DNA from 4 places in the Jeotgalicoccus huakuii genome. Region 2 is predicted to be linked to each of the others. Evidence: riboswitches for the same ligand, from Rfam matches in the RefSeq annotation. Region 2 holds a riboswitch; each other region holds the start of a gene.
What was found. Region 2 has a riboswitch for thiamine pyrophosphate ahead of V6E76_RS07065 (3-oxoacyl-ACP reductase). Riboswitches for the same ligand answer to the same signal wherever they lie in the genome.
Positions count from the first base shown of each region.

Region 1: another riboswitch for thiamine pyrophosphate. It lies ahead of thiD (bifunctional hydroxymethylpyrimidine kinase/phosphomethylpyrimidine kinase); the one in region 2 lies ahead of V6E76_RS07065 (3-oxoacyl-ACP reductase).
Region 3: another riboswitch for thiamine pyrophosphate. It lies ahead of V6E76_RS05110 (ECF transporter S component); the one in region 2 lies ahead of V6E76_RS07065 (3-oxoacyl-ACP reductase).
Region 4: another riboswitch for thiamine pyrophosphate. It lies ahead of tenA (thiaminase II); the one in region 2 lies ahead of V6E76_RS07065 (3-oxoacyl-ACP reductase).

Region 1 covers NZ_JAVIYN010000003.1:20,303-22,506, forward strand. The annotation lists gene thiM (hydroxyethylthiazole kinase) at 1-262, opposite strand, end outside; gene thiD (bifunctional hydroxymethylpyrimidine kinase/phosphomethylpyrimidine kinase) at 265-1,059, opposite strand; TPP riboswitch at 1,126-1,224, opposite strand; gene V6E76_RS02050 (ABC transporter permease) at 1,262-2,204, opposite strand, start outside.
Region 2 covers NZ_JAVIYN010000011.1:39,638-41,841, reverse strand. The annotation lists gene V6E76_RS07070 (thiamine phosphate synthase) at 1-379, opposite strand, end outside; TPP riboswitch at 552-661, opposite strand; TPP riboswitch at 896-998, shown strand; gene V6E76_RS07065 (3-oxoacyl-ACP reductase) at 1,104-1,853, shown strand; gene V6E76_RS07060 (NtaA/DmoA family FMN-dependent monooxygenase) at 1,866-2,204, shown strand, end outside.
Region 3 covers NZ_JAVIYN010000007.1:43,800-46,003, reverse strand. The annotation lists gene V6E76_RS05120 (pyruvate kinase) at 1-801, shown strand, start outside; gene V6E76_RS05115 (6-pyruvoyl trahydropterin synthase family protein) at 814-1,227, shown strand; TPP riboswitch at 1,280-1,370, shown strand; gene V6E76_RS05110 (ECF transporter S component) at 1,431-2,012, shown strand; gene V6E76_RS05105 (ABC transporter ATP-binding protein) at 1,972-2,204, shown strand, end outside.
Region 4 covers NZ_JAVIYN010000003.1:107,911-110,114, forward strand. The annotation lists gene tenA (thiaminase II) at 149-826, opposite strand; TPP riboswitch at 908-1,005, opposite strand; gene V6E76_RS02520 (hypothetical protein) at 1,203-1,724, opposite strand; tRNA gene V6E76_RS02525 (tRNA-Thr) at 1,832-1,902, opposite strand; gene V6E76_RS02530 (benzoate/H(+) symporter BenE family transporter) at 1,999-2,204, opposite strand, start outside.

The sequences.
Region 1 (2,204 bases), on a different contig from region 2:
CAGGATCTATAATCAGAGGTACTTGACTCTGATTCGCTTCTCTTGCCGCTGTTTCATAGAGTTCGATTTTATCTTCACTACAAGTTCCTATGTTGATGAGTACAGCGCCACTATGCTTAATTATGTCAGCCATCTCCTTCTTCTCGCCACTCATAATTGGTGATGCACCGAGTGCAAGTAGGCTATTTGCAGTGAATGGTTTTACTACATCATTGGTAATACATAGAACGAGTGGATTAATGCGTCTTAAGAGTTCAATCATTGTTATTCTCCTTTATATGAAAAATGATTTACCGGCCCACTACCTTGCCCGATACCAGGTGCATGTTTAATAGCATCTGTTATATACGCCTTCGCTGTTTTAAACGCATCTTCCTTAGTATTACCCTTAGCGAGCTCTGCAGTAAGTACCGCTGAAAATGTACATCCTGTACCATGTGTTTGATCTGTGTCGATTCTTTCACTAGATAGTGTCGTAATACGCTCCCCATCATACATATAGTCTGTCGCATCGCCGTCTAAGTGACCACCTTTAATAATGACACTTTTGGCCCCCATTTCATCAACGATGAATTTTAAAGCATGTTCTATATCTGATGTGTTTTCTATCTTCTGTCCTGTAATTGCCTCTGCCTCATGTAGATTTGGTGTCACAATATCAGCGAGCGGAATGAGTGTATTGATGAGCGTATCCATCGATGCTGCGGTCATCAAACGGTCCCCACTTGTTGCAATCATCACAGGATCCATGACATAAGGAATATCATATTCTCTTATGTATTTTGCAATTAAGGTCATCATATCCGCTTCAGCAATCATGCCCGTTTTCATTGCTTTTGGCACTTGATCATCAAAAACACTCTTAAGTTCCTTTTCGATAAAATCTATCGGTACGTTATAGACATCCTGAACGCCTAATGTATTTTGTGCAACAAGTGAGGTGATAACAGCCATGCCGTATACATCTCTTGATGAGAATGCCTTGATATCAGCAGGGACACCTGCCCCACCTGTTGGATCAGTTCCAGCTATTGTTAACGCAGTTGGTAAAGTCATTATTAGATTCCTCCTAAAAAATAAGCCCACTTCCTGAAAAGAAGTGGGCTTATCAAAACGAATGCTGTATTCATTTTATTCGCACTTCCCTCCGCCAGCATAACCTGGATCAGGTAAAAAGGGACAAGTTTTCACTATCTCAGCCAATTGGCGCCCCTAGTGGTAAATGTTATTTAAATGTATTGTATCACATTGTACTTTAGTGTCAAAGAAGATTCCGTTTCCTTATACATATTAAACCGATAAGCATCATCACAATACCTAGACTTGTAACAATTACAACTGCTAACTCATCTAAACCTTCTATAGGAACATCGCTCAAGTAATAAAATGGACTCAGTTTTAAGAAGTTTTCATTTAAGTCAATCAAACTTCCTAAATAATTAACCAAGAATATATATGCCAGATATATCCAGACAAATATATGAAGTCTAGCATATATACCAATGAGTAATGAAGAGACTCCTATAATAAATACCATTGCAGCACTGTAATTAATAAGTCCTTTAATGTAATCGACTTCTGTGAGCTCTAGTCCTGTCACATTAATACTAGCTAAATACATTCCAACTAAGGTCAGTAAATAACTCAAAATACCCACTAAGTTCGCGTAAAACCAGTGTATTAAATATGCCGTTGTAAGTGAAATTCTATTATTTAACGTCGCCGCGTTCATCATCTCTAAACGTCCTGATTTTTCTTCTATTAAAAATCTACCATTCACCATTAAGGCAGGTACCGTCGCAATTAGTGCAGAGATTATAAATAGTAAATTTATAAAAAACATGGTGCCATCTTGACCTTCAAATGCGGCTTTAAGCATATCATTTTGACCGATGACTTGATCAAGATCTCCAAAAATAGAACCGTAAGATAAACCAACTATAAAGAGACCCACTATCCATGACATCATCAAGACCTTACTATTGATGAAGGCTAATCTAAAGTAGCTTGAGATTTTTCTTTCCTTCGGTTTTTTATCGATATTAAAATAACCGCTTCCTAAATCACGCTTGTAAAACAATACGTAACTTAAGGCCACTAATAGAATGACGATTGAGAATGGCATGAGCCATAGTCCAGATGATTCTATACCATAGGCTTCTATACGAGACAACCAGTGATAAGGAGAGATTACAGAAAATCTT
Region 2 (2,204 bases):
GATTGATAGTTGTTAAATTGATACCGCCAAGTGCTATCACAGGAATATCATAAGACAGTGCATCACGTACTTCTTGATGTGTACGCGGTGGCAAAAATTTCTTTGAACTCGATTCAAATATATGGCCGTATAATACAAAGTCGAGATGATTGTCCTGTGCTTTCTTGACAGATTCAGGTGAATGAGCAGACATGCTGACTGAAATATCCGGATGTTCTTTTTTATACGTTAATGCAGTTGGATCGTTTTCTCTAAAGTGGATGGCAGTTAAACGAAAAGATTCCAGCAATTTAGTCGAAGTATGAATGATGATTTTTTCTTTAGGGAAACCTGATTGAATAAGCTGACAAAGGAAAGATGATAACTCGTTGTCGGACATGGGTGTACGAAGTAAAAGATAATCGATACAGGATGAAATCGTATTGAAATGAACAATGTCCTTGGAAATTAATATCTTAAAATGTGTAATTGCAATAAGCATTATGTCACCCCTTAATATAAAAAAGCGCTGTTTTTCTATATAGAAAAACAGCGCAAGTATGCATCAACACATATTACTTTCGCCACTTTCCTACGCCAGTATGAACTGTATCAGGTTCCCGGAATCCCAAAGTCTACACTTTAATCTCAGCCTTTTTCAAAGACACTTCCAGTGGTCTTAACTATTTAATTTTCCAATCAATAACTTCAAGTTACTCTAAAAAGTTAAATATTGCAAATAAAATTATATTTTAATTATACTGATAACTATCTTTTAACATTTACTCAATCATATAAGAACTAGATAGCAGTACAGTTACAGAATTGAATTTGAATTGTGTTTGTTCCAATTCACATAATTTGTGATTTACTTGACGTATCTTCGTAAAGTAATACAATGATGTTAAATAGAATAGATTCGCACTAGGGGCGTTTTTATAAACTGAGATGAGGGTAACCTCAGACCCTTTGAACCTGATCCAGTTAAAACTGGCGTAGGAAAGTGTTACATCGATACAGTTGTATATCTATGTCTTTGCGGGCATATAATTTACTCTCGGTACGTAACTTTCCTATGAAGGCTGCGTATTTTTTTATTCTAAAAAATTATAGGAGTGATTTATTTGACAAGGACAGTTTTAGTAACGGGAAGTGGAAGAGGACTTGGTAGCTATATCGTAAAAGCACTAAGTGAAAAAGGTTTTAATGTCATAATTAACTACAACAACAGTAAAGAAGAATCAGAGAAGTTAAAAAACGAAATTGGAGCACAAGCCATTGCGATTCAAGCGGACATTACAGACCGTGAAGCAGTTGAGCAGTTAGTTAAAAAAGGAACTGAACATTTCGGACAGATTGATGTTGTTGTAAACAATGCACTCGTTAACTTTAAATTTGATCCAACCGCTCAAAAATCATTCAAAGATTTGACTTATAAAGATTACGAGCAACAGTTAGACGGGACACTAAAAGCTGCATTCAACGTATCACAAAGTGTAATACCACAGTTTTTAGAACGTAAAGACGGTGCAATTATTAGTATTGGAACTAATCTATATCAAAATCCTGTAGTACCATATCACGAGTACACCACTGCAAAAGCTGCTTTAATTGGGTTCACCAGAAACGTTGCAGCAGAACTTGGACAATATGGTATCCGAGCAAATGTTGTTTCTGGCGGTTTACTGAAAACAACAGACGCAAGTGCAGTCACAACACCAGAAGTATTTGATTTAATCGCACAGTCCACACCATTGAGAAAAGTAACAACCCCACAAGACGTTGCTAATATGGTTGTTTATCTTTGTTCTGAGGCAGCAGATGGGGTTACAGGGCAAAACATCACGGTAGACGGCGGACTTACTATGAACTAGGCGGTATATATTATGAATAATTCTAAACAGTTAAATATAGGAATTTTATTGTATGGTGTGGGTCACCATCAGGCAGCATGGTTAGAAGACGATTCGAGTGTCAATGAATTCACGACAATTGAATATTATGAAAATCTGGCAAAAATTGCAGAACGCGGAAAATTTGATGCCGTATTTTTCGCAGATTCACAAGCCTTCCCCGCAGATAGTCCAACAGAATTACCAGCGAGTTATTTTGACCCAATGATTGCATTAACTGCTATGAGTAAAGTCACAGATAACGTTGGACTTGTTTCAACTATTTCAGGTACATTTAATAACCCATTTACCACAGCAAGACAGTTACTCACA
Region 3 (2,204 bases), on a different contig from region 2:
CCAGCTAACATTGAAATTGCAGTTAACACTTCAGTACCCGAAGTCCTTAAAAATATTGATGTTGGGCAACTGATTAAGATTGACGACGGTCAAGTTGAGGCTAAGGTAACAGAGGTTCTTGACTCAGGCCTAATTTTAAAAGTGACTAAAGTAACTAAAGAAAATGGCGTTAAAATTAAGACAGAGAAAGGCATTAATTTCCCAGATGTAGATATCGATTTAAACGTCTTAACAGAAAAAGATTTAGTAGACTTAGATTTTGCTAGCCAACATGCCGATTTGATCGCTTTTTCCTTCGTTAAATCAAAAGAGGATATGGCTTTTATCGAATCGGTATTACAGGATAAGCTCCCTGATGACAATAAAGACATGCCTATTATTGCTAAAATCGAAACTGTAGAAGCCATAAAAGAATTCCCTAATATCATAGCCGAAGCCGCTTCACACAGACCTTTTGGTGTCATGCTCGCTCGTGGAGACCTCGCTGTAGAAATCGGCTATGAACGCTTGAGTGAAATTCAAGAAGAACTATTATGGATATGTGAGGCTGCACACATTCCAATGATTTGGGCAACTCAAGTATTAGAATCTCTGATTAAGAACGGTATCCCAACACGTTCAGAAATATCTGATGTTGTCGCAGGTGCAAGAGCAGAGTGTATTATGCTAAACAAGGGAGATTACATTGTAGAAGGTGTTAAAACAGTGAATGATATACTGATTAAGAGCGAAGACCATAACTATAAAAAAACAGCAATGTTAAGAGCCCTAAACATATCTAAGGCACTCTTTAATGAGTAAAGGATGAAAACTATGTCAACACTGAGTCATATACAAGCACCAAGCAATTTTGCCTATAAGAAAGAACAGGTCACCATTCATCTCCATTACACATTCACTTGTGATAATCGAATCTTTTTTTCCAAAACACAGTATAAAGATTTACTCAACCACACCTATAGATTGACGGTTGATGTGAACTCACCAATTGATGAGTCCGGTTTAGCGACTGACTTTATGGCTATTGACGCCTTATACCACAATAAAATCCGGCCGCTTTTAGATGGGCAGATATTAAATGAGACGCTAGTAAATATGAATACTACTGCGGAAAATATCGCACTATGGATCAGAGATGAATTTAACAAAATTTTAAAGCCGCAAGATGATTTAATTAAAGTCACCCTATACGAAAGTACGAATCACGGCGTGACTGTTACAAATTAACTTCACAAAAATGTGTAAGTGTACTATGATTGAGATAATCAAATATTGAAATCACCACCACTAGGGGTGCCTGTAAAGGCTGAGAATCACCCTTATCACCTGATCTAGATCATACTAGCGTAGGGAAGTGGCATATTTTTATATGCACACCATTCCGTTAGTGGTGTGTTTTTTTATTTGTAAAAATCACGGAGGTTTATTCTATGAAAAACAGCAATGTTTTAACTTTGACAGACGTATTGATCACAGTTGTCATCGCCTTAGTTTTTGCAGTACTTTATTCTCTCTGGGATGGTGTATATACCGTCTTGCAGCCCCTTGGTTTACACATCAATGAATTGGTCTATGGTATGTGGTTCATTGCTGCAATTGTAGCTTATTTAATTATTAGAAAACCGGGTGTCGCTTTACTTGCAGAATTTGCAGCAGCTTCTGGAGAAACGATCGTTCTGTTACAGTTCGATATCGTCTTAATCATGTATGGACTACTCCAAGGACTGGCATGTGAGATCATTTTCTTACTCTATAGATATAACAGTACTAAGTTATATGTAGCTGTACTCGCAGGTGTAGCAGCAGCCTTATCAACAATTCCGCTTGATTGGTATTATGGCTACCTTGGTCATTTAGAAACTTGGAACCTAATGCTGATGCTTATCTTCAGAATTATCAGTGGCGCAATCGTCGCCGGATGGTTAGGTCATAAACTCTATGAAGGTGTAAAAGGGACCGGTGTCTTAAAATATGTTGGTAAAAAACAAAGCGATTCGTCTGATGGTTTTTAATATGACTGATATAAATATCGAAAACCTTAAACTCAAATTCCCTGAGACAGAGCAGCTATTATTTTCAAACATCAATATAAGTGTTAAGAAAGGGGAAAAGGTGTTACTTGTCGGTCCTTCTGGCTCCGGTAAAAGCACCTTACTAAATGTGATGGGCGGATTGATTCCTAAAGTCATTCATACACCTGTAAA
Region 4 (2,204 bases), on a different contig from region 2:
TTAATTCCCTCTCCTTAAAGTAGTATAGGTTTTCAGACTGAATCGTGATGTTAGTCCTACCTTACCCCAAAGAAATTATGGAATACACATGTTTTACAGACCCTTAACATTTTAGAAAACTTATTATTATGAATAATTAATTTCCTAGTCATTTCTCGCCTTGTAAAACATCCCAATTAGATTTATTTTCACACATCTCCCAAAACATATACTCGTACTTACTTGTCTTCACCACAATTTCTTCTAAAACAAGCAGTTCGCGCTCAGGTTTACCCTCTGCTAGACGATTCATCAGCTTCATTGCAGTATTATTTAATGCAGTAAACTCTGTGTCTGAATACATATCCACCCATTCTTTATATGGATTATTCTCATGGTTATAATTATTCTTTAAGTGATTTCCTATAAAGTTATAAGACCATGCACAAGTCAATAAGCATGCAGCTACAACAGCTGCATCACCACGCTGTGCGTGATTCAACATGTATGAGGTATATGCTGTATTTTCACTAGCCGCCTCAGTTTCTAATAGCGCATCCTCTGAAATTCCAAATCGTTTTGAAAAACTTCTATGAAGCTCCATCTCGCCGAACAACGTACCATGTAACAACTCAGCAAATAAATTCATTGTATCTAAATCCGGTGCCTTCTCTGCACCAATCGCCATTAACCGTGCATATTCGACTAAATACACATAATCCTGTTTTAACCAATGCTGAAACTTATCAATTTCAAGAGATCCATCCCCCAAGCCCATCACAAAAGGATGATTTAAATACGACTTCCAAATTCCTTCTACACGTGTCCATAATCGATCTGTAAACATATCGATTCCTCCTTTTGACTAAACAAGATAAAAACCCGAACCTTATGAGAGGTCCGGGCCTATAAATACCATGTTGCCAAAGTTTATCGACACAGACTTCCCTAACGCAGGTCCTAACCTACAGGTTCAAAGGGTCGAATTTCATCTCTCAGCACATCAGTGCACCCCTAGTCTTATTATTTGATTTAAGGATGGTCTTAAAGGCAAAACTTTGCATCCAGAAGTTTTTGAGGAAAATCCTCCATCAAAAGAGATAATAATCACTATGATTTCCATCATTCGTGTCCGTATTCTTAAATCGTAAAAGATAAGTAAGTCGTAAAAAGTAATCCATCAATTTTTCGATTAGGAATCGGTCTCTTTTTACCAATAAAACTTATATCGTCTTCAAAGTGACTTCAATCGTTTCGCTACTGTTAAATTTATCAATTAGCATGGATTTCTTATGCACACTTTTCTCTAGTGATTCTAGGTAATCTCTAACTGCGTCCTCATTAACAATACCTTCTTCAACAATACCGACACCAGAAATCGTCTTTACACGTTCTCTGCCGTAACCAAAGTTTATATTTGATGAAATATTATTGATGATATCACGTTCAATCTTCAATGATTCCAAAGTCGCTGATGCTGTCATTACATGGCCATCCACTGATAATTCGCCTGTTGTATTTTTCAAATGGATTGCTGTTTTCAAAGTGATTAAGTCTGTCTTTAAATCCTTAATTTTCTCTAAGGTCTCATTTACTTTAACGACCTTATCATCGTTATCAATCTTCTCATTATTCACCGCGATCGGCACCCGAAATTCTGTACTGAACTTCTCGTATTCTTTAGTAATTTGATTTCTTAAATTGCTTACATTAAATATGGCTTCTTGTAAAGTGAGCGTTGTCATATTAACCTCCATTGTCCATGCTTAGTTATTAGACTACCCATAAGCTAGAAGTAATGCAAATAAGTAACCATAAAAAAGACCAACTCAATTTTGAGTTGGTATAAGACAGCCGACAACGAGAATCGAACTCGTATTGCAGCCTTACCATGGCTGTGTTCTACCATTAAACTATGTCGGCAAATATTCAATACATTTTACTATAGTATAAACAAATCAATATTTCCAGTCTTTTTGATTAACAACATACACTATATTGAATGATTTGAATCAAATTTTAGTCCTCAATGAATTTCGCAACCAATGTGCCAATTAACATCGCCCATATGGGTGCACTAATATAAAAATAAGTCACTCCAGACGCTGCGATAATAAATGTAAAAATAACGCTCATCGTATATTTCGGATTTGAGAAACTACGTCTTAAGGTTGAAGCAAATACACCGATTAAGACAAAGCCGGTTAAAATCGCCATTAATGACG